Linked DNA regions of Alloyangia pacifica. The protein of the gene in region 1 interacts with the protein of each later gene in a pairwise test. Links are inferred from orthologs where the notes say so. Each region holds a gene or a part of one and is shown in the gene's direction. Other genes may lie near its edges. The genes, in order: CEW88_RS12375 and lepA.

Region 1 (15,364 bases):
CAGTTTCGCGGCCGCGTTCACGGCCTTGGCGGTGGCGTCCAGCGCCAGGGCACCGTCGTTGATTTCAGCAAGAAGGAGAACAGCCATCAGAGAGCCCCCGCGTCTTTCAGTTTCGCCACGAGCTCGTCGACCGAGCCCACCTTGATGCCAGCGGCGCGCTCTGCGGGCTCCGAGGTCTTGACGATCTCGAGGCGCGGCGAGACGTCGACGCCGAAATCGGCGGCGGTCTTCTCGTCGAGCGGCTTCTTCTTGGCCTTCATGATGTTCGGCAGCGAGGCATAGCGCGGCTCGTTGAGGCGCAGGTCGGCGGTGATGATGGCGGGCAGGGCGACCTTGATGGTCTGCAGACCGCCGTCCACTTCGCGCGCCACCGTGGCGGCATCGCCCTCGATGTCGAGCTTGTTGGCGTAGGTCGCCTGCGCCCAGCCCAGAAGGCCCGCCAGCATCTGCCCGGTGGCGTTCATGTCGTTGTCGATCGCCTGCTTGCCCATGATGACGAGCCCCGGCGCCTCTTCCTCGACGATCTTGGCGAGGATCTTTGCGACCGCGAGCGGCTCGATGTCGGTGTGCACATCCTCGGCGGCGGTCACCAGGATGGCGCGGTCGGCGCCCATGGCCAACGCGGTGCGCAGGGTTTCCTGGCTCTGCTTCACGCCGATGGAGACGACGACGACCTCCTCGGCCTTGCCGGCCTCCTTGAGACGGATCGCCTCTTCGACGGCGATCTCGTCGAAGGGGTTCATCGACATCTTGACGTTGGCAAGATCGACGCCCGTGCCATCCGCTTTCACGCGGACTTTCACGTTGTAGTCGATCACGCGCTTCACGGGCACAAGCACCTTCATGAGCGGATCTCTCCCTTGGTTTCGCCGCGCGGGACGCGGCACTTCGTATTCTCCCGTGGGGTGATAGCGAAGTGAACGCTGGGGAAACAGAGACAATTTGCGCAAGCGCAGCAAAAGGACGCTGCGTTTTCGCGAGGTCATGGCCTCTGATGCGGTGGCATGTCGCGGCGGAAATTCGAAGGGTCGGAAACGCATTCAGGGCGATTTCGCCGAGTGCCTGAAAATTAGGCGACCACGTTCCGGTTCCTCGCGCAGGTTCTGTTGGCCGGTGGAACCATGCTCTGCGCATGATTCGAGGGAGTGCCTGCGGGCGAGCTGACGAAGCAGAAGGGCCGCCCGGAGGCGGCCCTGTGCGGATCAGGTGAAGGTGTTGTTCCTGGGGAAGCCCCGCGGCGCCATGCGGCCCGCAGTGGCGCGCTTGGCGATCCACTCGCTGAGGTCCGTCTCGGTGCGGGTGCGCCCGGCCGGGTCCTTCCAGCTGAGACCGTCGGCCAGCGTAAAGGTGGTGATGTCCGACAGGCCGCCATCCTTGTATTTCTGCAGGCGCACGCCCTTGCCGCGGCCCATTTCGGGCAATTCGTCGAGCATGAAGACCAGCACCTTGCGGTTCTCGCCGACCACGGCGACGGCATCGCCCTGCACCGGTTTGCAGACCTTGGCGATCACGTCGTCGCGCACGTTGAGCACCTGGCGGCCGGTGCGGGTCTGGGCCAGCACGTCGGCCTCGGGCACCAGGAAGCCATCCCCGGCAGAGGAGGCGAGCAGCAGCTTGCGGTCCGGGACGTGGCTGAAGATGTCGATGATCTGCGCTTCGTTGGGGAGATCGACCATCAGGCGCAGCGGCTCGCCCATGCCGCGTCCCCCGGGCAAGTTGGCCGCCGAAAGCGTGTAGAACCGCCCGTTCGAGCCGAAGACCAGCAGCCGGTCCGTGGTCTCGGCGTGGAAGATGAAGCGCGGGCCGTCGCCGTCCTTGAATTTCAGCTCGGAGCCGAGGTCGATATGGCCCTTCATCGCGCGGATCCAGCCCATTTGCGAGCAGACCACGGTGATCGGCTCACGCTCGATCATCGCTTCCAGTGGCACGTCCTCGACCTCGCCCGCCTCGGCGAAGCCGGTCAGACGGGCGCCGCGGTCAAGCCCCTTGGTGAAGGCCTTCTTCACGTCGCGCAACTCGCTCGAGATGGTCTTCCACTGCAGATCTTCGCTGGCCAGCAAGTCCTCGAGCCCGGCGCGCTCCTCCATCAGCTTGTCGCGTTCGGCGACCAGCTCCATTTCTTCGAGCTTGCGCAAGCTGCGCAGGCGCATGTTGAGGATGGCCTCGGTCTGCACCTCGGTGAGGCCGAATTCCTCGCCCGACACCGGAGCAGGAGAGACGTAATCGGCCTCGGAGGTCGCCCGAGCGGTCTTCCGGCCCCAGTCCTCGCGCATCAGCGCAGCCTTGGGGTCCTCGTCGTAGCGGATGATGTCGATGACGCGGTCGAGGTTGAGGAAGGCGATGATCAGGCCCTCGAGCACCTCGAGGCGGTGGTCGATCTTCTCCATCCGGTGCCGCGAGCGGCGGCAGAGCACGTCGCGCCGGAAGTCGAGGAAGGCGCGCAGCACCTCCTTCAGCGAGCAGACCTTCGGCGTCACGCCGTCGATCAGCACATTCATGTTCAGCGAGAAGCGGATTTCCAGGTCCGAATTGCGGAACAGCATGTTCATCAGAACGTCGGGGTCGACGTTCTTGGTCTTCGGCTCGAGCACCATGCGGATGTCCTCGGCGCTCTCGTCGCGGATGTCGGCGAGGATCGGGACCTTCTTGGTCTGGATCAGCTCGGCCAGCCGCTCGACCAGCTTGGACTTCTGCACCTGATAGGGAATCTCGGTGACCACGGCCTGCCACATGCCGCGGCCAAGGTCCTCGACCTCCCACTTGGCGCGCAGGCGGATCGAGCCGCGGCCCGTCGCATAGGCCTGGGCGATGTTCTCGCGCGGCTCGACGATCACCCCGCCGGTGGGGAAGTCGGGGCCGGGCACGTAGTTCAGCAGCGTCTCGTCCGCCGCGTTCGGCGACTTGATGAGATGCAGGCAAGCGTCGATCAGCTCGCCGATGTTGTGCGGCGGGATGTTGGTCGCCATGCCCACCGCGATGCCGCTCGATCCATTGGCGAGCAGGTTGGGGTAGGAGGCGGGCAGCACGACAGGCTCTTCAAGGCGGCCGTCGTAGTTCGGGCGGTAATCGACCGCGTCCTCGTCGAGACCCTGCAGCAGCGCCTCGGCCATGATGGTCATCCGCGCCTCGGTGTAGCGCGAGGCCGCCGGGTTGTCGCCGTCGATGTTGCCGAAGTTGCCCTGACCGTCGACCAGCGGGTAGCGGATGGTGAAATCCTGCGCGAGGCGGGCCATGGCGTCGTAGATCGCCGCGTCGCCGTGCGGGTGGAAGTCCCCCATGGTGTCGCCGGAGATTTTTGCCGACTTCAGAAAGCCTCCGGTGGAACTAAGTCGCAGCCGGCGCATTGCATAAAGGATACGACGATGCACGGGTTTAAGCCCGTCGCGGGCGTCTGGCAGCGCCCGGTTCATGATCGTCGAAAGAGCATAAGTCAGATAGCGCTCGCCGATCGCCCGGCGCAGAGTTTCTGCCACGTTACGAGGGTTCATGTTGGGGTCATCGACGATATCATTCATGCATATTGTGATACCCGCGCTGAAAAGCGCGGGCAAGCGATCCCCATCGGGAAATCAGCCAGGGCGCCAAATTTCCCGAATTCCGCTTATCCGAGACGCTGAAATCAACTATGGTGTGTATGGCGCCGAGTATTTGAGCGGCGCGTTTGCGGCCCTTTTCACCCAGCCCTTTCCTGTACGGGAGATTTCAGCATGAAAAGTCTGATGGTCACGACCTTTGCCGCGCTCGGCTGGGCCTGGTACGCATTGTCCGGCGGCGCGAATTTCGAGCCCGGGGCGCACTCCGTCGAACTTCCCAACCTGCTTGCCTGGGGCTTCACCAGCCCGGCGGCGCCGCGTGCGGCCTCGGCTTCGATCGCCAGCGCGCAGACCGCCCCGGAGGTCACCCGCGCCAGCACCGCCTCGCTGGCCGATATTTCCGCCCCCGATTCGCCGCAGCCCGCGGTGACCAAGGTGTCGGCGGAGGCGATCGACGTGTCGCTCGCCGCGGTCCCTGCGCAGCCGATCTCGGCCAGCTTCGAGCCGGAAACCGCGGTTGCCACGCCTGCGGTCGCCTCCGCCGCTGCGACTAATGCGATCTCCGCGGACCTGCGCCGCGTCACCGGCACGCGGGTCAACCTGCGCCACGGACCCGGCACCGGTTACTCTGTCGTCGGGCAGCTCGCCGAAGGTGCCAAGGTCGAGGTGCTCTCGGACCCCGGAGACGGCTGGGTGAAGCTCCAGGCCCAAGGCGGCACCGCCGGCTGGATGTATGACGCCTATCTGAGCGCCGCCAACTGAGCGGCGCCAGGCCCGGCCGCAGAACCCGGCGGCCGATTGCAGCCCGCCGCTGGCTCGCCTATCCCTGCAACAAATAGGCAAGGCAGCACGGCGGGGCAGGCATGATGGCGCAGACAGAGGCGCAGGGTGGGGCAGGGACCCCGCGGAAAACCATTCTCATCACCGGCTGTTCCTCGGGCATCGGCGAAGCTGCCGCCCGAGGTCTTCGCGCGCGGGGCTGGCGGGTCTTCGCCAGCTGTCGGCGCGAGGAGGATTGCGCCCGCATGCGGCTCATGGGCTTCGAGAGCCCGCGGCTCGACTACACCGACGAGGCTTCGATGGCGCAGGCGCTGGCCGAGGTGCTGGCGGCGACAGGCGGCACGCTCGACGTGCTCTACAACAACGGCGCCCATGCCGCACCCGGGGCGCTGGAAGACCTGCCCACCGGCGCCCTGCGCGAGATCTTCGAGGTCAACCTTTTTGGCTGGCACACTCTCACCCGCATGGTGATCCCGGTGATGCGGGCGCAGGGCCACGGTCGCATCATCAACTGCTCCTCGGTGCTGGGACTCGTGCCGATGCCCTGGCGCGGCGCCTATGTCTCGACCAAGCACGCGCTGGAGGGGCTGACGGATGTGCTGCGCCTCGAGATGTCGGACACGCCGATCAAGGTGATCCTGCTTGAGCCCGGCCCGATCACCTCACGCATCCGCGCCAATTCTGTTCCGCATTTCGAACGCTGGGTGGACTGGCAGGCCAGCCCGCGCCGCACGCAATACGAGCGCTCTCTGCTGAAGCGGCTCTACGCACCATCGGGCGGCCAGCCGGATACCTTCGAGCTGCCGGGCTCGGCGGTCACCGAGAAGCTCATCCTCGCGCTCGAGAGCGACCACCCGGCGCCGCGCTACTACGTGACCACCGCGACGCACATCATGGGCACCCTGCGCCGCCTGTTGCCGACCCGGCTGCTCGACGCGCTGATCGCCCGCGCCCGGTGACGAAGGCGCCGCGACGGGTGGCGCGCTAAGGTCGCAGCCGCGCCGGCTTCGCTTTTGGGCCCGAAGCGGCTATGTGGGGGCAAAGAGGATAGGGAGGCTGCGCAATGCAGAAGGATCCGCTGTTTCTGGTCGTGGCCGTCGTGATGATGGCGGTCGTGGGCATCCTGCTCTTCGGCATCGGTTCCTTTGCCAAGGGCGGGGCCTTCAACAAGAAATACGCCAACAAGGCGATGCGCTGGCGCATCATCGCGCAATTCGTCGCGGTGCTTCTGATCCTGCTTTTCGTGTTTATCCGGAGAAGCTGACGATGATCGTGCTCAACAAGATCTACACCCGCACCGGCGACAAGGGCGACACCGCGCTGGTCGATGGCACCCGGGTGCCGAAATACTGCGCGCGGGTCGAATCCTATGGCACGGTGGACGAACTGAACTCGGTGGTTGGTCTCGCGCGGCTGCATGCGGAGGGGGAGCTCGACGCTGCGCTGGCGCGGATCCAGAACGACCTTTTCGACCTCGGCTCTGATCTCGGCCGCCCCGACATGGCGCGCGACGCCGAGGCCGGCTACCCGGTGCTGCGCGTGACGCAGGCGCAGGTCGAACGGCTCGAGGCGGAGATGGACGCGATGACCGCCCAGCTCGAACCGTTGCGCAGCTTCGTGCTGCCCGGGGGCTCGCCGGCCTCGGCTTTCCTGCACCAGTGTCGCACCGTCGCCCGCCGCGCCGAGCGCCGCGCGGTTGAGCTGGCGGCTTCGGAGGAGGTGAACACACATGCGGTGAAATACCTCAACCGGCTTAGCGACTGGTTCTTCTGCGCCGCGCGCATGGCCAATGAGGGCGGCACCGCGGATGTGCTCTGGGTGCCGGGCGCGCACAGGGAGTAGCGGACGGGGGCTCTGCCCCTCCTTAGGCCTGCGCCCAGGTCATCCCCGGGATATTCGGCCCCGGGCGAAGGCTCCGGCGAGCTCGGACTTGGCTTTTCGGGCGCGGACTCTGCCCTGGCGACATGCCGGTTGAGGGCCGGGCGCGCGAAAGCGTGACCGAATTAGCGCGGCTTTGAGGCTGCAGATATCAACAGACGCTTGATTTTCCGCTCCCGACCCAATAAACGGCCCGCGATGCGAAACCGGGTCGCAGTCGACCCCCTAGAGGTGAGACGTCTGGAAAGATGGCAAAGGAAAAGTTTGAGCGCGGCAAACCGCACTGCAACATCGGCACGATCGGTCACGTTGACCACGGCAAGACCACGCTGACCGCAGCGATCACAAAGTACTTCGGTGACTTCCGCGCGTACGACCAGATCGACGGCGCGCCGGAAGAAAAGGCACGCGGCATCACGATCTCGACCGCGCACGTGGAATACGAGACCGACGCGCGTCACTACGCGCACGTGGACTGCCCCGGCCACGCCGACTACGTGAAGAACATGATCACCGGCGCGGCGCAGATGGACGGCGCGATCCTGGTTGTGAACGCAGCTGACGGCCCCATGCCGCAGACCCGCGAGCACATCCTTCTGGGCCGCCAGGTGGGCATCCCCGCCATGGTCGTGTTCATGAACAAGGTTGACCAGGTCGACGACGAAGAGCTGCTCGAGCTCGTCGAGATGGAAATCCGCGAACTGCTGTCGGCTTACGACTTCCCGGGCGACGACATCCCCGTCATCGCCGGCTCGGCTCTGGCCGCGATGGAAGGCCGTGACCCGGAAATCGGCGAGAACAAGATCCGCGAACTGATGGCGGCCGTGGATGAGTACATCCCGCAGCCGGCACGCGCCGTGGACCAGCCGTTCCTGATGCCGATCGAAGACGTGTTCTCGATCTCGGGCCGCGGCACCGTGGTCACCGGCCGCGTGGAGCGTGGCGTTGTGAACGTCGGCGACGAACTGGAAATCGTCGGCATCCGCGACACCAAGAAGACCACCTGCACCGGTGTGGAAATGTTCCGCAAGCTGCTCGACCGCGGTGAAGCCGGCGACAACATCGGCGCCCTGCTGCGCGGCATCGACCGCGAAGGCGTTGAGCGTGGCCAGGTTCTCTGCAAGCCTGGTTCGGTCAAGCCGCACACCAAGTTCGAAGCCGAGGTCTACATCCTGACCAAGGAAGAAGGCGGCCGTCACACGCCGTTCTTCGCGAACTACCGTCCGCAGTTCTACTTCCGCACCACGGACGTGACCGGCACCGTGACCCTCCCCGAGGGCACCGAGATGGTCATGCCCGGCGACAACCTGAAGTTCGCCGTGGAACTGATCGCCCCGATCGCCATGGAAGATGGTCTGCGCTTCGCAATCCGCGAAGGCGGCCGCACCGTCGGCTCCGGCGTCGTGTCGAAAATCATCGAGTGATGCGCTTCGGCCCGGTCCCCGGACCGGGCGGGCATTGCGAAGGGGCCGCCCATCGGGCGGCCCCTTTTCGTTGGCCAGTTGTTGCACGCCGTGGCCGCCCCTGCGGCGCCCGGATCATGAACCGGCACATGAAAAGGCCGACCCGCGAACGGACCGGCCCTCGCGCCGCGATCGGCGCATCTGGGGCTGCGGAGGCCGCAGCCCGGAGTGGCTTATTGCTCTGCCTTGAACTGCAGCGACTTGATCAGCGCGCGGGTCACGCCGGCTTTCTTGGCGGCGCCGCCGTCGGTGTTCTGCAGGGTGCCCGCGACGGCCACCAGCTGCTCGGTGCTCAGCGCCGAAAGATCGGTGCCGGGCAGCGCGCTTTCGATGATGTTGGTCGCGTTCGCAGCGGTGGAGGCCGCAGATGCTGCACCGGTCAGGGCTGCGGTGGCGATCAGGGCGGAGGTGATGAGGGTTTTCATGGGAGGATCCTTCCGTAACATTTTGAGCGGCATTCTTCGATGCCATTTGGGGAGGCGCCGAGGCGCTGGGGACTGTTGCCCCGGGGAGGAGCGGGTCGTTCAGATCGGACGGCCCGCCGTATCCGTCACGCGAGGTGTCGCGTGAAGGGGGAAGCGAGGGCGCGTGGGAGGACGCGCCGCGCCGCTCACTGCAGCGATTTGATCAGGGCCTCGCCGGTGCCGATCTTCTGCGCGGCGCCGTCGACGCGGTCCATCGCCTGGGCAACCGAGACGATCTCGGCGGCGGTCAGACCCGACAGTTCTGCCTGCGGGATCAGGGACAGGATTTCCCTCTGTGCGGCAGCGGAGGTCGAGGTTGCTGCGGAGGCAGCGCCTGTCAAGGCAGCGGTGGCGATCAGTGCGGATGCGATGAGAGTTTTCATGACGACATTCCTATTTCTTGCGGTTGATTGCGGTGGCGTCAGGCGTCGCCGCATCCCTTCTTGCGTCGGGGATGAGGAGTAAATCGTTGTTCTGAGGACATTTATCAAATCACCGGATTGCTCACGGCTGATCGCGAAATCGTGGGCTTGAAAGTGAGCGACCGGCTTCCCACAGGGAGGGAACCTGCAAATTTTCTGAGGAAATGAACTGAGGGGTTTAGTTTCAGGCGCAGATTTTTTGTGAACTAAACTTAAAAAACCCTTGGGTTTCCAAAAAATCACCAGGCCCTGTGCGTTTTTGAACAGCCTGGATCGACGCCCGGGCCCACCCGGTGGAGTCCTTGAAATGGCGTCGAATTTCCGCGCAACCGGGGGCGCTTGTCCTTTGCCTGATCCGGTGTACTTTCTGGCCCATGCAAGAGCTTGTCCCACACCCCGAAAACCTGATCGAAACCGGATTCGTGCTCTCGGGGCCGGACCGTGGGCGGCGCCTGCTACCCCCAGAGGCCCCGGAGGTGTTGCGCAGCGACACGCTGGGCTGGGTGCACCTGCGCGCCGCGCATCCCGATGCGCCGGGGTGGATTGTGGATAACCTCTCGTACCTCGACCCGACGATCATCGACGCGCTGGTGGCCGAGGAAACCCGGCCGCGCATCACCCGCATCGGCGACGGGCTCATCGTCATCCTGCGCGGCATCAACACGATCGAGGGGGAAGACCCCGAGGACATGGTCTCGATCCGCCTGTGGATCGACGAGAACCGCATCGTCAGCCTGTCGCGCCGAAAGGTGCGGGCGGTGGAGGACATTGCGCAGGCGCTCGAACTGGGCAGCGGTCCCGAGGATTGCGCCGCGTTCCTGTCGCTGCTGGTCGAGCGGCTGACCTACCGGATCGAGGCCTTCTGGAGCGGCATCGAGGACGAGGCCGACCAGCTCGAGGAGGACGTGCTCGAGGAGGGGCACGAGGCGATGCGCCAGCAGCTGGTCGAGTTGCGCCGCCGCGCCATCATCCTTCGGCGCTACCTGCTGCCGCAGCGCGACGCCCTGCGGGCCTTGCAGGGCAGCCATCCGGACTGGCTTGAGATCGACGATCTGCGTCAGCTCGAGGAGGAGCTGGATGCGCTGGAGCGGGTGGTGGAAGATGCCGACGCGATGCGCGAGCGCATGGCGCTGGTGCGCGACGAGCTGGCAGGGCAGCTCTCGGACCGGCTGAACCGCAACATGTACATGCTGTCGGTGCTCTCGGCGCTCTTCCTGCCGCTCGGCTTCCTGACCGGGCTCTTCGGGATCAACGTCGCGGGGATGCCGGGCGCAAGCGAGCCGGTGGCGTTCTGGTTGTTCTGCGGCGGACTGCTGATCGTCGTCGCGCTGCAAATGCTGATCCTGCGCAAGCTGCGCTGGATCTGAGGTCCTCCACGCCCGCGCCGATCTCGGGCGTGGTCAGGCCAGGTTGAGTTCCTTGGCGATCATGGCCGCGTGGGTGCGGTTGCGCGCCTCGAGCTTGCGGCTGAGGGTCTTCACGTGCAGCTTTATCGTCACTTCCTGCAGGTCGAGATCGCGGGCGATCTCCTTGTTGGACTTGCCGGCGCAGAGGCCACGGAGCACCTCGCGCTCGCGCGGGGTCAGCTCGGCGGCCTTGCCGTCGGGAACCTGGGTCATGAAGCTATAGGGGGCAAAAACCTCGCCCGCGGCCATCACCTGCGCGGCGCTGACAATCGTCTTGGAGGGCAGGGTCTTGGGAATGAACCCCGCCGCGCCGGAGCGAATCGCCGCCTGGGCGATGTCGGCCGTCGCGGTGCCCGAAAGCAGCGCCACGGGCACACCCGCGCAGGCCTCGCGCATGCGGTCGAGCCCCGTGAGGCCGGACATGCCGGGCATATTGTAATCTAGCAGGATCAGGTCGAAGGAAATGCCTCGGTCGACAAGCGCGATCGCCTCGTCCAGCGTTGCCGCAGTGTCCACGTCATCGATACCCTCCGAGCGCAGGAAGGCGGCAATCGTTTCTCGGACGAGGTCGTGGTCATCGGCGACCAGAATACGCATATGTCCTCCGGGTGCGGCCTATGCCACAAGCGATTTCTGGCGCAAAATTATTACCGGTTGGTTTCGCTAACTGGTTCGGTCACTCGCAATATGGTAGCTCTTTGCGCTTGGGTAACTGGCTCGTATGATATTGAGCGGCAATAAGGTTCGCAAGGAGGTTGAGCGTCATGTTCCGTTGGGTAGCTTGCTGTGCGTTTTTCCTTCTCAAGACCGTTCCGGCGTTTGCCATTTCGCTCGAAGCGCCCCAGGGGCCGGTGCTGCTGACGGTGACCGGCGCGGTGCCCGTGACAAACGCTCCCGAGGGCGCCCAATTTGATTTGCACATGCTGGAATCCATCGGGACCACGACCTTCACCACTGCCACCATCTGGACCGAGGGAGCGCAGCGCTTCACCGGCGTGTCCCTGCACGATCTGGTTCAGGCGCTGCAGGTGACCGAGGGGTCGCTGCGGGCGGTGGCGATCAACGAGTATTCCGCCGAAATTCCGCTCGAGGACGCGGTGCCGGAGGGGCCGATCATCGCCTGGGCCCGCAACGGCTCGCTGATGAGCGTGCGCGACAAGGGGCCGCTCTGGATCGTCTACCCCTTTGACGACTATCCCGAGTACCGCAGCGAGATCATCTTTGCGCGCAGCATCTGGCAGCTCAGCCGGATCGTTATCGAGCCGTGAGCGCCGCAACCTCCTCCGACGAGGGCAGTAGCCTTCCAACCCGCAAACGCTGGGCCGCGCTGAGCGCGCCCTTTATCGTTTTGTGTCTCGCGGCCTTGGTGTTGCTGACGGTCGATGCCGCCCGGCAGATCCAGGGGCTCGCCACCGCCAATTCGGACAATGGTCAATGGTCGCTGGCGCAAATGGAGGTGGAATTCAGCCGCCTGCAAAGCGAGCTGGACCGGCCCGTCGAATATCTGCGGATCGAAGAGTTGCGGTTGGCCTTTGATATTTTCTTCAGCCGATACAAGACCGTTTCGCGGGGCGCGCTTTACGCCGGCATCGTGAATACGCCGAGCGCGCAGCAGCCGATGGAGACGGTGAGATCCTTTCTCGACCGGGCCGTGCCATATCTCGATGGCCCCGACAGTGGGCTCCTGGCTGCGCTGCCGAAGCTGCGCACCGAGGCCGAGCAGGTGCGGCTCGCCGTGCGGGAAGTCTCGCTCTCGGGGGTGCGGGCCTTCTCGGCGGCTTCGGACATGCAGCGGCGCAAGGTGATGAATTCGCTCGTGCGCCTCTCGGGCATGGCGCTGATCCTCGTGCTGGCGCTGGCGCTCGGCGTCGTGGCGCTCTGGCAGCTGATGCATGTGGCGCGCGACCAGGCGCAACGGCGGGCGAAGGCAAACCACCGGCTCGAGGCGGTGGTCTCCACCGCGCTCGACGGGATCGTGGTCACAGATCGTGACGGGGTCATCCTGCAGTTCAACGGTGCGGCGGGCTGTATCTCGGGCCATGACCGTCGGCAGGTGCTGGGCCAGCGCGTCTCGACGCTGCTGTTTCCGAAAGACAGCGAAGAGGCCAAAGGTCAGGGCCTTGGACGCCACGCAGGGCGCGGGCGGGTGCGGTGCGAGGGCGTGCGGGCCGATGGCAGCCGCTACCCGATGGAACTCTCGGTGACCGAGACCGAGCACGAGGGCGATCTGCTGCGGGCGATCTACTTCCGCGATATCACCCGCGACATCAGCGCCGAGGAGGAGCTGGTCGAGGCGCGGGACCGCGCCGTCGAGGGGGAGCAGGCCAAGGCCCGCTTCATCGCGATCATGAGCCACGAGATGCGCACCCCGCTGAACGGGATGATCGGCGCGCTCGAGTTGCTGAGCGAGACCGAACTGGGCCGCGATCAGCGCGAATACCTGCAGATCCTGCGCCGCGCCGGCGACGTGCTGCTGCAGCACGTGAACGACGTTCTCGACCATTCGCGGCTCGAGAACGGGCGGTTCAGCTTCGCCCGCACGCCCTATTGCCCGGTGGACCTGGCGCGCGAGGTTGTCGACGTGCTGCGCCCCACCGCCGCTGCGCGGGGCAACATGCTGCAGGTCCGGCTGCCCGATGAGGCCGTCCCGCTGCTGATGGGTGACCGGGCGCGGCTTCGGCAGGTGTTGGTGAACCTCGTCGGCAATGCGATCAAGTTCACCGAGAACGGCGAGATCCAGCTCTCGCTCTTCGCCCTGTCGGAGGACGGGAGGTTGACCTTCGAGGTCGACGATAACGGCATCGGAATTCCGCAGGACCAGCTCGAACGCATCTTCGAGGATTTCGTCACGCTCGACTCCTCCTACATGCGGGCCGCCGAGGGCACCGGGCTCGGCCTTGGCATCGTACGGAGGCTGGTGCGGGCCATGGGGGGCGAGGTTTCGGTCGAGAGCGATCCGGGCGAGGGCACGCGGTTCCATGTCTCTCTGCCCGCCGAGCGCGCGCCGAAGAAGACGGTGTTGACGCAGCCGGTCGAGTCCATCCCCGAGATGGCCCCTTCGCGGGTCCTCGTGGTCGAGGACAACCCGGTGAACCGCCTCGTCGCGACGGCCATGCTGCGCAAGATGGGCCATTCGGTGTCCGAGGCGCATGACGGCGCCGAGGGGCTGCGCATCGCCGCGACAGAGCGCTTCGACATCGTGCTGATGGACATTTCCATGCCTGGTCTCGACGGGGTCGAGACGACGCGGCGCATCCGCGTCGGCGGCGGCGCCAACGTCGAGACACCGATCGTCGCACTCACGGCCCACGCGTTGCCGGCCGACGTGGCGCGCTTCCGCGATGCTGGCATGAGCGCCACGCTGACAAAGCCGATCACCTGGCGCGCGTTGGCCGAGGTGATCTCCGGCCTCGCGCCGAGGGCGGACAGCAGCACCGACCGCTCCGGCACCGGCGCGGATGGCCCACCAGGGACGGCCGAGGATGTGCTCGACGACGTCGCGCTCGGCGCGGCGGCAGAGTCGCTCGGGCCCGAGCTTTTCGCCACCCTGCGCGACCGTTTCCTGCAGGAAACCGAGACCGGCCTCGCCGGTCTGGCCGAGGAGCTGGGCGCGGGGATCGAGCCCGAGCGCTACGCCGAAAAGGTTCACCGCATCGCCGGCTCCGCGGCGGTCTTCGGCGCCAGTGCGCTGCACCGGGTGCTGCGCCTTCAGGAGGACAGGGCGCGCGCGGGTGCGCCGCTGCCTCCGGACAGCCTGGACGTGGTCCTGCCGGTCTGGCGCGCCACGCGCACGGCGCTGCTCGGGCTGGAGCTTCAGGACTGAAGTTCAGCCCTGGCTGCGGGCAAGGTCCGTGAGGATCGGGCAATCCGGGCGGTCGTCGCCGTGGCAGGCCTGGACCAGATGCGCAAGCGTGTCGCGCATCTGCTGAAGCTGGGAAAGCTTCTCGTCGATCTGCGCCAGATGCTCCTCGGCGATGTGCTTCACCTCGGCGCTGGCGCGGCTTTCGTCCTCGTAGAGGGCGAGCAGAGCGCGGCAGTCCTCGATGGTGAACCCGAGCGCGCGGGCCCGTGCCAGGAAGGCCAGCTTGTGCACGTCCCGTTCGGTGAAGGCGCGGTACCCGTTGCTGCCGCGGTGTGGGGTCACGAGGCCGATGTCCTCGTAATAGCGGATGGTCTTGGGCGGCAGCCCGGCGCGGATCGCGACGTCTCCGATGTTCATACGTGCGCCTCCTCGTGGCTGTGGCCTTGTGCCCGGTGCGGGCGGGTCTCTGGCGGCATGGCGGGGACCAGCCGTCGCAACCGCAGCGCGTTGCTCAGTACGAAGACCGACGAAAGCGCCATCGCCCCCGCCGCCAGCATCGGCGAGAGCAGCGTGCCGAACGCCGGGTAGAAGACACCCGCCGCCACCGGGATCAGCGCGACGTTGTACCCGAAGGCCCAGAAGAGGTTCTGCCGGATATTGCGCAGCACCGCGCGGCTGAGATGCACCGCCTCGACCACGCCTTTCGTGTCACCCGAGACCAGAACCACGTCGGCGCTTTCGATGGCGACATCCGTGCCGGTGCCCATGGCGAGACCCACCTCGGCCTCGGCCAGCGCCGGGGCGTCGTTGATGCCGTCCCCGACGAAAGCCACGGCGCCATGCTCATCGCGCAGCGCCCGCACCGCGTCGCGCTTGCCTTCGGGCAGCACCTCGGCCTCGACGTGGTCGATGCCGAGCTCGGCGGCGATGGACCGCGCCGTGGCGCGCGTGTCGCCGGTGATCATCGCGGTCTTGAGCCCCATCTCGTGCAGTTTCGCAACCGCCGCCCTGGCCCCCGGCTTGACCTTGTCGGCGACGGCCAACGCCCCGGCGATCTGCCCATCGACCGCAACCAGCACGGGCGTCTGCCCGGCACCGGCGATCTCGTCATGCGCGGCGCTGAGCGGGCCGAGATCTATGCCCTCGCGCGCCATCAGTCGGGCGGCGCCAACCAGGATGCGGCGGCCGTCCACGGTGGCGCTGAGACCATGCCCCGCGATCGCCTCGACGTCCTCGGCCTTTGGAAGGGGGCCCTCGGCGGCGCGCTCCAGCGCCCGCGCGATGGGATGCTCCGAGCTTTGCTCGGCGCTGGCGGCAAGGCGCAGCACCTCGGCCTCGGCGAAGCCCGGCGCGGCGGTTTTGCGCACGAGCTCGGGGCGGCCCTCTGTTAGCGTGCCGGTCTTGTCGAAGGCGACGATGCCGACGCTTTCAAGCCGCTGCAGCGCGTCCCCCTTGCGGAAGAGCACACCCAGTTCGGCCGCCCGCCCGGTGCCCACCATGATCGAGGTCGGCGTGGCGAGCCCCATGGCGCAGGGGCAGGCGACGATCAGCACCGAGACCCCGGCGACCAGCGCGTAGGTGAGGGCGGGGGAGGGGCCGAAGATGAGCCAGGCCAG
Region 2 (15,372 bases), 1.6 Mb from region 1 along the record:
AGCCCGACCACCGCCGGCCAGCCGCCGAAGGCGCGCAGCGCCTCGCGCCAGCCGGCGCGGCGACGGGGGGCCGGTGCGGCGGTCCCGGCCGGACGCGCTGCGGGCTGCTCGGCGCGCGCTAGCGCCTCCATTCGGGCCATCCAGTCGCCGGACGGCACCGGGGCGTTCTGCCGCTCTGCCTCGAACAAGGACGCCAGTGTGCCCTCTTCCTTCCTGCGCTGATCAGTCATCGTCATACCCCAGCTCTGCGCGCCGCCCGGCCAGCAGGCCCTCCAGCGCCTTGCGTCCCCGCGCCGTGAGACTTTCCACCGCGCGCACGCCCAAGTCCATGATCCCGGCGATCTCCGGGTTCGAAAGTCCCTCGAGGTGCCGCAGTACAACGGCCTGCCTTTGCCGCGCGGGCAACGCGTTCAGCGCCTCCTGCAGGGCGCCCACCCGGGCACGCCCCTGCAAGGTCGCCTCGGCACCCGGCGCGGGATCGGCGGGCTCGGCAATGTCATCGATGTCCACCGCGCCGCCGCGGCGCTTGCGCAGGCGGTCGATGCAGAGGTTCGACACCACCCGGTAGAGCCAGGTCGAGACCTTTGCCTCGCCCTCGCGCCATCCCGGTGCCGCCCGCCAGAGCCGCAGCAATGCCTCCTGCGCCACGTCCTCGGCCTCGGCCCTGTCGCCAAGCATGCGATGCGCATGGCCGAAGGCGCGCGGACCCAGACGCTGCACCAGCGTGCCCGCCGCGGCCTGCTCGCCCGCGGCGTAGGCCGCGAGCAAGGCCTCGTCGCTTTCGCCGTTCATCGCGTCATAGGGCATCCGGTCCATCCTCTTGCGCTAGCCCGAAGTGCCGGACCGCGCAAGGACAGGGCCGAAGCGACGGCCCTGCCCTCGGCCCATCAGTACTGCCAGAAGTCCCGCATGATGTCGCCGCGCGGGCCATGCCCGTCCCGCGGTCCGCGCTTCATGCCCGGGCCGCCGTGAACCCCGCCCCGCTCCCCATGCCATTGCCGGTGGTCATCCTCGTGGCGCATTCTCCGGTCACCCTCTTGGCCTTCGCCCATGCCGCGCTGCGCGTGGCGCATCGGAGCGGCAGCGGCCAGCTCGTCCTGGCTCACCTGGCCGTCCTCATCGGCGTCAAAGCGGTCGAAGAAGCCCATCGGGCCCTGCGCCTGCATCTCGTCGAGGGTCAGCTTGCCGTCCTTGTCGGCGTCGAAGCGCTCGAGCATGCGCTCTTGCATGCGCGCCTTGCGCATCTCCAGCCGCTGCGCCTCGCGGGCGGCCTTGCGAAGGTCGGCAAAGGCGATCAGTTCGTCACCCTCGAGCGTCCCGTTGCCATCCGCATCGGCCCCGGCATAGGCCTCGGCAAAGCCCGCGGCGGGGCCATGCGCCGCGAATTCCTCGCGGCTGATCGAGCCATCTCCGTCGGTGTCGAAGGTTTCGAACATCCGCGTCATCGGCGCCGGGCGGTCACCCCGCGGGCCCATCGGCTTGGCGTCGCTTGCAGCAAGGGCAAGGCTCGCCGAGCCCAGAACCACGAGGGCGGCACCGGTCATCAGTTTGGTCATGCGGGTCATCGCTGCGATCTCCTCATTGCATCGCGTCTCTTGCCGGCGGCGTGTCTGCCGTCCGATCACAATCTTTCACGCGGCAGCCGGACGCTTCCGTCGCACCTCTGAAAGATTTTTTCGGCGGCCTGATTTCCAGGAGACCTGTCGCGGCGCGGCGGCGGCAAAACCTGTATCCGCCAGACCCCTTTGCGACATCCCGCCGCTGCGCGCTCCTGTCCTCTTTAAATGAGGCCGGGCTTGCGCCACCTTTGGGGAATGACTTCCAAGGTGCATCCCATGACCGACATGTCTCCGGAGCGCGAGACCGAGCGCGAGACCTGGCCCGCCGTCTGGCGCGGCTTCCGCTGCCGCTGCCCCAATTGCGGCAACGGCCCGATCCTGCGCTCCTATCTCAAGGTGCGCGACCATTGCCCGGTCTGCCGCGAAGAGCTCTACCACCACCGCGCCGACGACGGCCCAGCTTATCTGACCATCCTCATCGTCGGCCACATCATGGCGCCCTCGCTGCTCTGGGTTTTCACCACATGGCGGCCCGAGCCGCTGATCCTGATCACCATCTTCCTTATTGGCTGCATCGGGCTTTCCCTCTACCTTCTGCCCAGACTGAAGGGGGCGATCGTCGGCTTCCAGTGGGCGCGCGAGATGCACGGCTTCGCGCGCGCCCACTGAAACCGGGCGCCTCCCCCGCAGGGCATAGAAAAGACGCAGGGGAATGCGCATGAGCAGCGACAAGACAGCCATCCGCGACGCAGCCACGGTGATCGTGCTGCGCGACCGCGACAGCCGACCGAGCGTGCTGATGGGGCAGCGCGGCGCGGCGGCCGCCTTCATGCCCAACAAGTTCGTCTTTCCCGGCGGCGCGGTGGATGCCGCCGACGCCGAAGTGAAGCTCGCCGCCCCCCTGCCCGCCGCCTGCGCCGCACGGTTGGACGAGGACGCGCCCGCGGGCCGGGGTCCGGCGCTGGCCGCCGCCGCCATCCGCGAGCTCTGGGAAGAGACCGGGCAGGTGCTGGGCTGGCCCGGCAAATGGCCGACCCCGCCCGACGGCTGGGAGGGGTTTGCCGAGACCGGCCACCGCCCCTCGGCCTCGGCGCTGCAGTTCGTTTTCCGCGCCATTACCCCGCCGGGCCGCCCGCGCCGCTTCGACGCGCGCTTCTTTCTGGTGGATGCCGAGGCGTTGAAATCCGATCCCGATGATTTCTCCGCCGCATCGGACGAGCTGTCGCACCTGCAATGGGTGCCGCTCGACGAAGTGCGCGGCTTCGACCTGCCCTTCATCACCGAGGTGGTGCTGGCCGAGGTCGCCGCCCGGGTCACCGACCGGCGCGCGCCAAGTTCGGTGCCCTTCTTCCGCAACGACGACGAGGAAAGCCTCTTCCTGCGGCTCAACGGCCGGGCCCCGGGATCGCCCGAGGAAAGCCGTCCAAAGCGTCAGTTGCGGATCAGAAGGTAGTAGACCGCCGCCAGCAGCGCCGCGAAGAGCGCGAGGTTGAACATCAGCCCCGCGAGCACGCCGAGCCGCCAATGGCTGCGTTCGGCCTGGACGTCGATCGTCTCGAGATGGCGCGCAATGCGCGCCTCGGCCCGGTCCAGCGCCGGCGTGTCGAGCCGCATGGCGAGCTTGGGATGCTCGGTCATCCCCTGCGCCGCGCGCAGTGCGGCAAGGTCGCGTCGGGCCCATCGCGGCAGCCGGTGCGCCGCGCGCCGGGCGCGCTTGTCGAAGCTGCCCTTGCCGAGGCCGAGGCGGCTCTCGAAAAGCGGCATGAGCCGTGCGCCGAATTTGGGGGTCTGATCCATGGCGCAAATCTCGGGCATTTGGTGCCCGCGCGCAAGCGGCCGCCGCGTCGCGGGAGCGGAGACGCCCGATTTCCGCCGGCAGGGCTGGCCGACCACCTTTGAAGGGGGCTCGCCCGCCGCCCCCCCGCCGCCCCATGCGTTTTGGCCTTTTCCGTGCCCCGCCCGCAGCCTAGACAGGGCGCATGCTGAACATGATCCGCCACGGCTCCGCCACCGACCAACCACCGCTCGTCATCGTTCACGGGCTCTTTGGCTCCGCCCGCAACTGGGGCGTGATCTCGAAGCGCCTGTCGGACCAGCGAGAGGTGATCGCTGTGGACCAGCGCAACCATGGCGACAGCCCCTGGCAGGATAGCCACGACTACGAGGGCATGGCCGCGGACATCGCCGAGGTGATCGAGAGCCTCGGGGGCCGCGCCGACGTGCTGGGACATTCCATGGGCGGCAAGGCGGCAATGGCGCTCGCGCTCACCCGGCCCGAGCTGGTGAACCGGGCCATCTTCGCCGACATCGCGCCGGTGACCTATACGCACGACCAGAATCAGAACATCGCCGCGATGCGCTCGGTGGACCTCGCGCGGGTCGAGAAGCGCTCGGACGCCAATGACCAGCTGGCAAAGGTGCTAGACGATCCGACGCTCTGCAGCTTCTTCACCCAGTCGCTCGACCTGAAGGAGAAACGCTGGAAGCTGAACCTCGACGTGCTCGAGGCCGAAATGGCGAAAATTCTCGGCTTCCCCGAGATCGACGCCCGCTTCGAGCGCCCCGTGCTGTTCCTTTCAGGGGCGGAGTCGACCTACGTGCTTCCCGAGCACCGCGACCGCATCCGCGCGCTCTTCCCGGCGGCGAAATTCGCCAAACTGCCGGGCTGCGGCCACTGGCTGCACGCCGAAAAGCCGCGCGAGTTCGAGGCGGCGGTGCGGGCCTTCCTCGATCTCACAGCCTGAGGGTGCAGCACCCCCTGCCCATTTGACGGGCTGACGCGCGCGCGGATTTTCCTTTTCCGAATCCGCGCATTCCTCTTTTCAAATCGCCCGTCGAGGCACTTGCGCCATGGGCACGCCCGCCCCTTCTAGTTTCCGAAACGCTTATGTTCCGGAAATCTCCACATGGCCGCTCCCGCCCAGCCCCGCCCCGGGTCAGTCTCCATCGAGCAGGTGCAGCTTGCCCTCGAGCCAGGGCAGTTGGCGCTGCGCCGGGGTGATCACCAGGTCGCTGACCAGTTGGCGCATGGTACGCGCCACGTCGCGCGGCACCCGGTCGGCCCAGTCGGCGGCGGCAAAAAGCGAAATCGTGCGGGAAAAGGGCTTGATCGGCAGCGGGTGCGCCTCGATCCGGTCGTGCACGCGCGCCGCGCGCATGTAGCCAAGCGGCGTGGTGATGCTCCAGCCGACGCCGCGCGCCACCAACGTCATCAACGATAGATGCGCGCCGATCTCGAACCGTTCGGCGAAGTCCAGCTTGAGCCGCGAGAGGTGTGCCTCGATCTGCCGGCCGATCATCTGGTCGCGGTCGTAGCGCAGCATCGGCAGGGCCGACATCAGTGCTTCGGTGCTGCCCGCCTCGCGCGCCTTGCCACGCGGCGCCACCAGCACGAAGGGATCGTGCACCAACGGGTATTCGAACACCCCCGGCACCGCGGTACCGGGGCTCGCGGCGATGGCAATATGCAGGTGGCGGTCGACCATAGACTGCATGATCTCGTGGCTCGGCGCAGTGACCAGCTTGAAACGGCAGCGGGACATGTTCTCGGCCAGGATGGTCACCAACTGCGGCGTCAGGTCGTTGTCGAAATCGTCGATCACCCCGAGGTTGAGCTGCGACAGATGCGTCAGATCCATCACCGTCAACTCGTTCTGTGCCAGCCGAAGCTGGCCGAGCACCGCCTGCGTGCGCATCAGGAACGAGCGTCCCGCCGGGGTCAGTTGCATCGGCCGCCTGCCGTGATCCACCAGGGCGACCCCGAGCGCGGTCTCGAGGTTGCGCAACTGCTGGCTCACCGCCGGCTGGCTGAGCCCCGTGCGCTCGGCGGCCTGCGCCACCGAGCCGGTCGCCGAAAGCGCCTCGAAAACCTCGAGCCCGCGCAGGCTGATTCCCTTCATCAGCATAAAGCCATCCCCCACCCATTCCGCGGCCCGTCGCGGCCCGGCGCGACCATGCCACAGATTAACTTTTTCCGAAACTCCCCCAGATCAGGCAAACCCCCCACCCCATGACAGTGACCCATCTCAAGCCCGCCCCGGGCCTGCCGCCGCAGGCCGCCGCCGACACCGCCGACATCGTGCAGATCATGCTCGCCCGGCTGCGCACCGAGGGCGAAGCGGCGGCCCTCGACTATGCCACCCGGCTCGACCGTTGGGACGGCGAGATCGGGGTGCCCGCCGCGCGGCTCGCCGAGGCGCAGCGCGCCCTGCCGGTGACGCTGGTCGAGGATATCGCCTATGCCCATGCCAATATCCGCGCCTTCGCCGAGGCGCAGCGGGCCTCGGTGCAGGAGTTTGAGATCGAATTGCGCCCCGGGCTGCGCGCCGGGCAGCGGCTGATTCCCGTCGGCTGCGCCGGCTGCTACGTGCCGGGCGGGCGCTACGCCCATATCGCCTCGGCGCTGATGACCGTCACCACGGCGCGCGCCGCCGGGGTGGACCGGGTGATCGCCTGCTCGCCGCCGGGCAAGGAAGGGCTGCCGCCGGCGATTCTGCACGCGCTGCACGTCGCAGGCGCGGACGAGGTGCTGGCGCTTGGCGGGGTGCAGGGCATCGCCGCCATGGCCTTCGGCCTGTTCGGCCTGCCGCCCGCGGACATTCTTGCCGGGCCCGGCAACCAGTTCGTCGCCGAGGCCAAGCGGCAGCTGTTCGGCCCGGTGGGAATCGACATGGTTGCAGGGCCGACCGACGTGATGATCCTCGCCGATCCCAGCGCCGATCCCGAGATCGTCGCGCTCGACCTGCTGGGACAGGCCGAGCACGGCGGCACCTCGCCGGTCTGGCTGGCCACCGACCATCGCCCGCTGGCCGAAGCCGTGATCGCCCGCCTGCCGCAGCTGGCCGAGACCCTTCCCGAGCCCAACCGCTCGGCGGCGCGCGAGGCCTGGGCGCAGCTCGGCGAGGTGTTGCTTTGCGAAAGTCGCGAAGACATGGCTGCGATCGCCGACCACTACGCCCCCGAGCACCTGCACGTGATGGCGCGCGATCTGCCGTGGTGGCGCGCGCGGCTGCGGTGCTACGGATCGCTCTTCCTCGGCGCCGGTACCACCGTGGCCTTTGGCGACAAGGCCGCCGGGCCGAACCACGTGCTGCCCACAGGCCGCGCCGCGCGGCACACCGGCGGGCTTTCGGTGCACAAGTTCCTCAAGTGCGTGACCTGGCAGGAGGCGTCGCCCCGGGCGCTGCCGGAGCTCGCCCGTGCCAGCGCCGGGATCAGCCGCGCCGAGGGCATGGAAGGCCACGCCCGCAGCGCCGAGGCACGGCTGGCGCCCCGGCCCTTCCGGGCAACCGGGTGAGGCAAAAGGGACCGCGCCGGGCTCAGAGCCCGGTGCACATCCGCTCGGCACGCTTCACGAAGGCCGAGTAGCGGGTCCAGAAGTCCTTGTCGGAGCGACGGTCCGACTGGCGGACCTCCTGCGCCTGATGCGGGTCGCGGTAGAATTTCACAGCCCGGCGCTGGTCGCCGCCGCGCAACTCGTCGTTCGCCGCCGCCTGAACGCAGCCGCAGAGCGCATCGTTGCGCGCCTTGCGGTCCGAGCTCATGCAGGCTTTGCTCACGGGCCCCGTCGCGTAATATCTGTGGCCCGAGCCCGAGCCGCCACCGCAGCCCGCCACCAGCGCCAGAATCGTCACCAAGTATATCGGTTTCATCCGCCTGCTCTCTTACTGCCCTTCACGTTGCGGATCTTGCGCCCGCGCTTTCTCGATTTGCCAAAGGATGCCCGAAGCCTGCGGCGGATTCAATTCACCGATTCGTTGCTGGACAGGCGCTTCCGCAACGCTAAGCGGCGCGACGGACCGCCCGCAGCAGCGAAGGGCGCGGCCCAGCTTGGCCTGACGGCCAGTTCACACTGCGGGATGATTACCGCTAGAAGAAGGCAACGGACGGCGCCGGGAACCCTTCCGGGACCAACGACGTGACCGGCTTTGCTCTGATGCGGCGCCGGTCGGGATCGCGGGAGGCACGCGCGGATGGGCGCGGCGGCGCCGCCTGCCCTTCGATCCGGCTTGACCGGACGCCAAAAGCCTTACATATCGGGCCAATCATGACCGATCTCGCGCATATCCGTAACTTCTCCATCGTTGCCCACATCGACCACGGGAAATCCACCCTGGCCGACCGGCTGATCCAGCTCACCGGCACCGTCGCCGAACGCGACATGCAGGAGCAAATGCTCGACTCGATGGATATCGAGCGCGAGCGGGGCATCACCATCAAGGCCAACACCGTCCGCATCGAATACCCGGCGCAGGACGGCGAGACCTACGTGCTGAACCTCATCGACACGCCCGGGCACGTCGACTTCGCCTATGAGGTCGCGCGCTCGATGCACGCGGTCGAGGGATCTCTGCTGGTGGTCGATGCGACCCAGGGGGTCGAGGCGCAGACACTGGCGAACGTCTACACGGCGATCGACGCCGACCACGACATCGTGCCGGTGCTCAACAAGGTCGACCTGCCCGCCGCCGAGCCCGACCGGGTCAAGGAACAGATCGAGGACGTGATCGGCATCGACGCCTCCGAGGCCTGCCTGATCTCGGCCAAGACCGGCGTCGGCATCCCGGATGTGCTGGAAGCCATCGTCAAGCGCCTGCCGGCGCCGCCCGAGGGCGACCGCAACAAGCCGCTGAAGGCGATGCTGGTGGATTCCAAGTACGACCAGTACCTTGGCGTGATCTGTATCGTTCGCATCATCGACGGCGTGCTGAAGAAGGGCGACCGCATCCGCATGATGAAGACCGGCGGCACCTACGACGTCGATGACGTCGGCGTCTACCGCCCCAAGATGACCAACGTGAAGGAACTCGGACCGGGCGAGATCGGCTATCTCAACGCCTCGATCAAGCAGGTCCGCGACACCCGCGTCGGCGACACGATCACCCATGAGCGCAAGCCCTGTGAGACCGCCCTGCCCGGCTTCAAACCCTCGGTGCCGGTGGTGTTCTGCGGGCTCTTCCCGGTGGATGCCAACGATTTCGAGGACATGCGCGACGCCATCGAAAAGCTGGCGCTGAACGATGCCTCCTTCACCTATGAGATGGAGACCTCGGCGGCGCTCGGCTTCGGCTTCCGCTGCGGCTTCCTCGGCCTGCTGCACCTCGAGGTGATCCGCGACCGTCTCGAGCGGGAGTACGGCATCGACCTGATCACCACCGCGCCTTCGGTGATCTACCATCTCTACACAAAGGACGGCGAGCGCCGCGACCTGCACAACCCTGCCGACATGCCCGACATGTCGACCGTGGACCATATCCAGGAGCCGCGTATCAAGGCCACCATCATGGTGCCCGACGAATACCTCGGCGACGTGCTCAAGCTCTGCCAGGAACGCCGCGGCATCCAGATGGACCTGACCTACGTCGGCGGCCGCGCGATGACGGTCTACGACCTGCCGCTCAACGAGGTGGTCTTCGACTTCTACGACCGCCTGAAATCGGTGACCAAGGGCTATGCGTCTTTCGACTACGAGATGATCGGCTACCGCGAGGACAACCTCGTGAAGATGTCGATCCTGGTGAACGACGAGCCGGTCGACGCTCTGGCGATGATGGTGCACCGCGACCGCGCCGAGATGCGTGGCCGGGCGATGTGCGAGAAGCTGAAAGAGCTGATCCCGCGCCACATGTTCAAGATCCCGATCCAGGCGGCGATCGGCGGCAAGGTGATCGCCCGCGAGACCCTGTCGGCGATGCGCAAGGACGTGACCGCCAAGTGCTACGGCGGCGACGCCACCCGGAAGAAGAAGCTGCTCGAGAAGCAGAAGGCCGGCAAAAAGAAGATGCGGCAGTTCGGCAAGGTCGAAATCCCGCAGGAGGCCTTCATCTCCGCACTCAAGATGGACAGCTGATCCGGGTCTTCCGGGTCCGCAGCAGATGGCAGGCCGGGGCAGATGCGCCCCGGCCTTTCACGTAGGGGCGTGCGCCCCGCCTCGCCCTTCACCTCTTCACCGCATATCCGCATGGGAGCTTTCCGATGCCCGCACCGAAGACGTCCCTCGCAGCGCTGGCGCTGCTGCTTTCCTCGACCTCCCTCTCCGCCGCGATCTGCGACTACCGGCCAAGCCGGCTGGTCGGCGACACGGTGACCGGCGCGGCCGCTGCGGCCACCGGCGCGGTTGCGCAAGTCGCAGGCCAGCGCCGCGGCGATGGTGGGTTCTACACGCTGGTCAACGCCACCAGCGGGCTTACGCTGCTCGGCGGCAAGCTCGCTGCCTCGGGCGGCGCGGCGGGGCTGCTGGAGGGGGGCAGCGCGGCCGCCGCCGCGGCCATGGCCAACCCGATGGTCTGGGTGCCCGCCTTGATCCTCGGCGCCGGAGGCGCGGGCTACGAGGCCACCTGCGCCTATTTCGTCGACGAGCGGATCACCGATTACTCACAGGTGCTGATGATCATGCGGGACTTCGAAGCGCATTCCGATCCGAGCTATTTCCGGCTCGAGGAGAACACGCTGAACCCCTTCATCGAGATCCACGACGAGGCGGGCAGCCGCGCCACCTACCGGATCGAGGATCTCTATATCGTCGACGGCATGCTCAAGCACCGGAGCTGGGGCCCGAACCGCAAGATCGGCCGCGTGGTCTTCGTGCCCGACGATGCGCCGAGCGAGGCGGTGCCGGGGGGCTCGGTGGTCGAGATGCCTGCGCCGGAGGCCCCGGCCTCCGCCCTTTCCGCTCCCGCAGCGCCCGCGCTCGTGAGCCCGGATGCGGGCGCGATCGAGGTTCCCCCGATGCCCGCAGCGGAGCCCATGCCTGCTCCCGAATGAACTCGGGCGACCTAGCTCACATAAGAAGAGCCGCCCCCGAGGGGGCGGCTCCAGGATGACCGTCGTTGAGGGGGTTCACTCGGTCATCGTCTCGGGACCGGCCGGCGCGCGCTCTTGCAGCATCGCGAGGATGCGCTGGTTGAGCTCGGGGTCGGCCTGCGCCGCCTGGCCAATCTCATTGTAGGTGTTCACGTCCATTCCATCGGTCTCGTTCACCGCATCGGCCATCTCGGCCTGCGCTTGCTCGACCAGGGCCTGCTTGCCCTCGGGCTCTTCCACCTGCTCGATCTGTGCCATGTAGTCCTGCTGAACGGCCTGGACCTCGGTGGCGGCGTCGACGAAGGCGGCCAGCTGCTCTTCGCTGAATTCCAGCGCGGGCGCGGCGGGGGCTTCGGCAGCCGGGGCTTCGGCGGGCGCCTCGGGGGTTGCGGTCTGCGCCATCACCGGGGCCAGCGGGGCCGCGATCAGGGCAGCGATGACGGTCGACTTAAGCAGGGTGCTCTTGAGGGTCATAGAAGTCTCCTTCCCAGAGTGCTTGCACGGGAACATCCCGTGGCTTGCCTCGAGAGCTAGGGGCGCCGTGGCTGCGCCGCAATGCAGCGATGGCGGAGCCGGCCGCCCGAGCAAGGAGTTGCCGGGAGGGCCCCGGGCCGCCAGCGGCGAGCCGCGCGTCAAATCCCCCCTGCGGAACCCCGCCGGACATTCGCCGCCGGAAAGCAAACATGCGCCTGCCCTTTCACCTCGGCGTGAACGGCCCTTTTCCCGTGCGAGGCTGAGCCCACCAAGGAAGGACCCCATGATACGCCCCGCCCTCGTGCTGGCGCTCCCCCTGGCCGCGGCCCCCGCCTTCGCCTTCCAGTGTCCTGCCGACATGTCCACGATCAGCGCTGCGCTCGACACGGGCCCCAAGCTGTCCGAGGCGGATCTCGGCTAGGTCCGGCAGCTGCGCGCCGAGGGCGAACGGCTGCGCGCCGCGGGGGAGCATCAGCACTCTTTCGCCAGGTTGTCCGAAGCCATGCGCATCCTCGGCATCAAATAGCTGCGACCCTGGCCGATGCGGGTCCGTGCCGGGGGATGAAGCCCTTTCCTCTCAGCCGCTTCGGATCCATGGTGCGCCCCCAAGGGCCCATCTTCGGGCCGCAGATGCAGGGAGGGCATCTTGGATCCACGCGCCGCCACCACCGTCTACGCCCGCTGGGCGCCAATCTATGACCAGACCTTCGGAGTGATCACCCAGGCCGCCCGCCGCGCCGCGGTGCGTAAGGTCACCGGCGCGGAGGGCATGCGGGTGCTCGAGGTCGGCGTCGGCACCGGCCTGTCGCTGCCGCTTCTGCCGCGACACATGAGGGTCACCGGGGTCGACTACAGTTCCGAGATGCTCGCCCAGGCCGAGCGCCGGGTCGCGCGCATGGACTTGCCGCACATCGAGTCGCTGCAGCGCATGGACGCGCGACACCTCGGCTTCGAGGATGCCAGCTTCGACCGGGTGGTGGCGATGCACATGATCTCGGTGGTGCCCGAGCCCGAGCGGGTCATGCGCGAAATCGTGCGCGTGCTGAAGCCGGGCGGGCAGCTGATCATGTCCAACCACTTCGCCAAGAAGAAGGGCCCGATGGCGCATCTGTCGCGGCACACCGCGAAACTGGCCGACCGCATCGGCTGGCATTCGGATTTCGACATCTCGGTGGTGCTGGACACGCCGGGGCTGAAGCTGCTCGAACGCCGCCCCCTGCCGCCGGTGGGGATGATGACCCTGCTCGTGCTCGAGCGCTGCGACGCGCCCTCCGCGGCGAACGACCCGGCCCGCCCGAAGAGCTGAGCCGGAGCGTCCGGGCTCAAGCCAGCATCTGGCCGTCGCCGCAGACCGAGATCGCCTGCCCCGAGATCGTCCGCCCCCGCGCGCTGGCGAGAAAGAGGATCTGGTCGGCGATCTGCTGCGGCGTCACGTATTCCTTGAGCGATGTGTAGGAAAAGGCTGCGGCCTCGACCTCCTCGAAGCTCTTCCCGAGCCGCTGCGCCTTGGCCTCGAGCACCCTGCGCTGGCGGTCGCCGGCGACGATGCCGGGCAGGATCGCATTGGCGCGGATACCGTCGCGGCCCAGTTCGATCGACAGCGACTTGGTGAAGCCGATCACGCCCCACTTTGCCGCGGCATAGGGCGTGCGCAGGGCAAAACCCACCCGTCCCGCCATCGACGAGAGGTTGAGGATCGAGGCATTGCCGCTCTGGCGCAGCGCCGGCACCGCATGGCGCACGCAGTGAAACTGCGAGCTGAGGCAGACCGAGAGGCATTGCTCCCAGGCCTCGGGGTCGATTTCCTCGACCGGGCTCGTCGGCCCGGCGATTCCGGCGTTGTTGACCAGCACGTCGAGCCCGCCGAGCTCGCCAATGGCGCCTCGCATGAAGCTCTCGATTTGCCCCGCATCGGAAACGTCGCAGCGCTGCCGCCAGACCTCGGCCGGAAGCGATGCCAGCGCCGAAGCGTCGATGTCGCAGGTCGCCACCCGAGCCCCCTCGGCAACGAAGCCCTCGACGATGGCCCGCCCGATGCCCTGCGCCCCGGCGGTGACGATGACCCGAGCGCCCTCCAGTTCCAGATTCATGGCAGGATCCTCCGACGGCTGTCTTCCATTTCCGCGGCGCCATAGGCGCGGATCAACTCCGCCGCGACGCGGATGTCCTCGGTCACCGCCTGTGCCGCCGCGTCGCCGTCACGGGCACGCAGCGCGTCGCAGAGCTGACGGTGATGGGTGCGCGAATGGTGCGTGCGCGAACGGCCGATTTCCTCTTCCAGCGGCACCTCCGCCTTCACCCCGATGTCGAAGTTGATGATCGGCCCGACCTTCAGCCAGAGCATGGTGATCATCTCCATCAGAACTTTCGAGCCCGCCGCTCGATAGAGCGCGAAATGCAGGTCCTTGTTGGCCGCCACCGCCTCGGGGCTGCCATAGGCCGTATCGAGGATCGCCTCGAACCGGTCGGCGAGCGCGAGGATGTCGTCGATCTCTTCGCGTGTGGCACGCTCGGCGGCGAGCCTTGCGGCCTGCGCCTCTGTGAGAACCCGCATTTCAGTGAGGTCGGCGAAGTCCTCGGCGCTCATCAGCGGCACCTGCACCGCGCGCTTCGGCTCGACCAGCAAGGCCCCGCCCGCCGCGAGCCGGCTCACCGCCTCGCGCACCGGCATCATCGACACGCCCAAGCGTTCGGCGAGATCGCGCAGCGAGATGCGGTCGCGTGGTTTCAATTGCCCCGACAGCAGCATTTCGCACAGGGTCTCATGCACCTGTTCCGAGAGCGTGCGCGGCCGCTCTTCCGGCAGCCGCTCCTGAAGTTCGCCCATATTTCCCGTTTCTCCCCGTTGACTCTTTGCGAGTCATTCTGCATCTGTGATCTCAGATCACACCAGAACGGGCAAGACCGCAACCGTTGATCCCGCGGCAAGGGAGGACTGACTGCCACGGGAACTCGGGTCACCAGAATCTGGTGTGATCTTTGGCACCCGCCCCGAGGAGGACCGCAATGCGCCTGACACGACACGAGATCTGCCCGCCGGCGCCCTGCGCCCTGCGCGGCTGAGGCGAGACATCGACATGGCCAAGCCCCGCAAAGTCATCATCACCTGCGCCGTGACCGGTGCGATCCACACGCCCTCGATGTCCGAATATCTTCCCGTCTCCGCCTCGGAGATCGCCGAGGCCGCCATCGGCGCCGCCGAGGCCGGGGCCGCGGTGGTGCACCTGCACGCCCGCAACCCCGACGACGGCCGCCCGGACCAGACGCCCGAGGCCTTTGCCCCCTTCCTGCAGGTGATCAAGCAGGCCTCGGACGTGGTGGTCAACATCACCACAGGCGGCGCCCCGACGATGACCATCGAGGAGCGCATCCGCCCGGCGCAGACCCACCGCCCCGAGATCGCTTCGCTCAACATGGGATCGATGAACTTTGGGCTCTTCCCGATGCTGCAGCGCTTCCCGAACCTCGCGCACCAGTGGGAACGGGACTACGTCGGCAACAAGGACATCATCTTCAACAACAGCTTCGGGCAGATCGAGCACATCGTCACCACGCTCGGCGCGCTCGGCACCCGCTTCGAGTTCGAATGCTACGACACGGCGCATCTCTACAACCTGAAGTACTTCCTCGATCAGGGGCTGGTGAAGGGGCCGCTGTTCATCCAGACGGTCTTTGGCCTGATGGGCGGCATCGGCGCGCATCCCGACGACGTCATGCACATGAAACGCACCGCCGACCGGCTCTTCGGCGACCAGTATCGCTGGTCGGTACTCGGAGCAGGCAAGAACCAGTTGCCCATCGCCGCCATGGCCGCCGCGATGGGCGGGCACGTGCGCGTCGGGCTTGAGGATTCGCTCTGGGCCGGTCCCGGCCAGCTGGCGCGCAGCAACGCCGAGCAGGTTGGCAAGGCGCGGCAGATCATCGAGGGGCTGGGGCTGGACATCGCCTCCCCGGACGAGGCCCGCGAGATCCTCGACACCAAGGGCGCGGATGCCGTCGGCTTCTGAGCCGGGCCTGCGCGAAGGAATGCTCCCAGACTGCCCCCGTCGCCCCCTCATGGCGCCGGGGGCTCTTTTTGATCGGGGCGAGGAGCCGGGCGAGAGCCTGCCCATGGGGTGGCGCAGCTCCGGCCGAGGTCAGCGCTTTATCCCAGCAAAGTCCGGACGACATACGAGCGTCGTGGAACGATGACAAAGCGCCAGCCCGCCGGGACGGGCAGGCGCTCGCCCGGCGGCCTTCGGCCTTGATTCCGGGCGCCTCTGCCCCTCAAGGCTTGCGGAACAACCGCGTCAGCTCGAACAGCGCGTCCAGCCGCTCGAAGCGCTCGCGCGCGTCGGGCCAGCGTTCCTCCTGCGCGGCGGCGACCAGCGCCTCGACCAGCGACAGGGTGGAGATGTTGGAATCCCAGGCCGAGGGGATCTCAACCCAGCAGTTGAACGCGTGTTCGGCGACGCTGGCGATCGGGCTCGACCATTGGTCGGTGATCAGGATCACATGCATCCCGCGCGCCGCCGCGATCTCGGCCAGCCGCTGCAGG

What was found.
Region 2: the proteins of CEW88_RS12375 (region 1) and lepA interact in binary tests that used the Escherichia coli proteins (3 or more experiments, as listed by UniProt). The link is inferred for Alloyangia pacifica from one-to-one orthologs.

What each region holds. Positions count from the first base shown.
Region 1 is NZ_CP022189.1:2,554,411-2,569,774, reverse strand. The notes cover bases 7,991-10,910. They hold CEW88_RS12375 (zinc transporter ZntB), read left to right. Parts: upstream 7,991-8,914; coding sequence 8,915-9,907; downstream 9,908-10,910. Other genes in these bases: CEW88_RS12365 (molybdopterin-dependent oxidoreductase), read left to right, coding at 10,711-10,910; CEW88_RS12370 (response regulator), read right to left, coding at 9,941-10,543; CEW88_RS12380 (hypothetical protein), read right to left, coding at 8,265-8,501; CEW88_RS12385 (hypothetical protein), read right to left, coding at 7,991-8,079. In the rest of the region: CEW88_RS12425 (electron transfer flavoprotein subunit alpha/FixB family protein), read right to left, coding at 1-87; CEW88_RS12420 (electron transfer flavoprotein subunit beta/FixA family protein), read right to left, coding at 87-845; CEW88_RS12415 (DNA topoisomerase IV subunit A), read right to left, coding at 1,203-3,515; CEW88_RS12410 (SH3 domain-containing protein), read left to right, coding at 3,708-4,295; CEW88_RS12405 (SDR family NAD(P)-dependent oxidoreductase), read left to right, coding at 4,397-5,272; CEW88_RS12400 (twin transmembrane helix small protein), read left to right, coding at 5,377-5,577; CEW88_RS12395 (cob(I)yrinic acid a,c-diamide adenosyltransferase), read left to right, coding at 5,580-6,155; tuf (elongation factor Tu), read left to right, coding at 6,440-7,615; more of CEW88_RS12385, read right to left, coding at 7,828-7,990; more of CEW88_RS12365, read left to right, coding at 10,911-11,214; CEW88_RS12360 (hybrid sensor histidine kinase/response regulator), read left to right, coding at 11,211-13,769; cueR (Cu(I)-responsive transcriptional regulator), read right to left, coding at 13,773-14,165; CEW88_RS12350 (heavy metal translocating P-type ATPase), read right to left, coding at 14,162-15,364. UniProt on the Escherichia coli protein: Zinc transporter. Acts as a Zn(2+):proton symporter, which likely mediates zinc ion uptake. Purified ZntB reconstituted in liposomes also binds and transports Cd(2+), Ni(2+) and Co(2+).
Region 2 is NZ_CP022189.1:905,963-921,334, reverse strand. What follows is about bases 7,079-10,006. They hold lepA (translation elongation factor 4), read left to right. Parts: upstream 7,079-7,605; coding sequence 7,606-9,408; downstream 9,409-10,006. Other genes in these bases: CEW88_RS04355 (hypothetical protein), read left to right, coding at 9,534-10,006; CEW88_RS04365 (hypothetical protein), read right to left, coding at 7,079-7,210. Outside these bases: CEW88_RS04410 (hypothetical protein), read right to left, coding at 1-236; CEW88_RS04405 (RNA polymerase sigma factor), read right to left, coding at 223-807; CEW88_RS04400 (EF-hand domain-containing protein), read right to left, coding at 888-1,565; CEW88_RS04395 (DUF983 domain-containing protein), read left to right, coding at 1,836-2,228; CEW88_RS04390 (NUDIX hydrolase), read left to right, coding at 2,278-3,012; CEW88_RS04385 (hypothetical protein), read right to left, coding at 2,991-3,356; CEW88_RS04380 (alpha/beta fold hydrolase), read left to right, coding at 3,539-4,303; CEW88_RS04375 (LysR family transcriptional regulator), read right to left, coding at 4,496-5,464; hisD (histidinol dehydrogenase), read left to right, coding at 5,569-6,855; more of CEW88_RS04365, read right to left, coding at 6,878-7,078; more of CEW88_RS04355, read left to right, coding at 10,007-10,322; CEW88_RS04350 (DUF4168 domain-containing protein), read right to left, coding at 10,398-10,835; CEW88_RS24850 (hypothetical protein), read left to right, coding at 11,119-11,256; CEW88_RS04340 (class I SAM-dependent methyltransferase), read left to right, coding at 11,482-12,141; CEW88_RS04335 (SDR family oxidoreductase), read right to left, coding at 12,158-12,925; CEW88_RS04330 (GntR family transcriptional regulator), read right to left, coding at 12,922-13,662; and 2 more genes. UniProt on the Escherichia coli protein: Required for accurate and efficient protein synthesis under certain stress conditions. May act as a fidelity factor of the translation reaction, by catalyzing a one-codon backward translocation of tRNAs on improperly translocated ribosomes.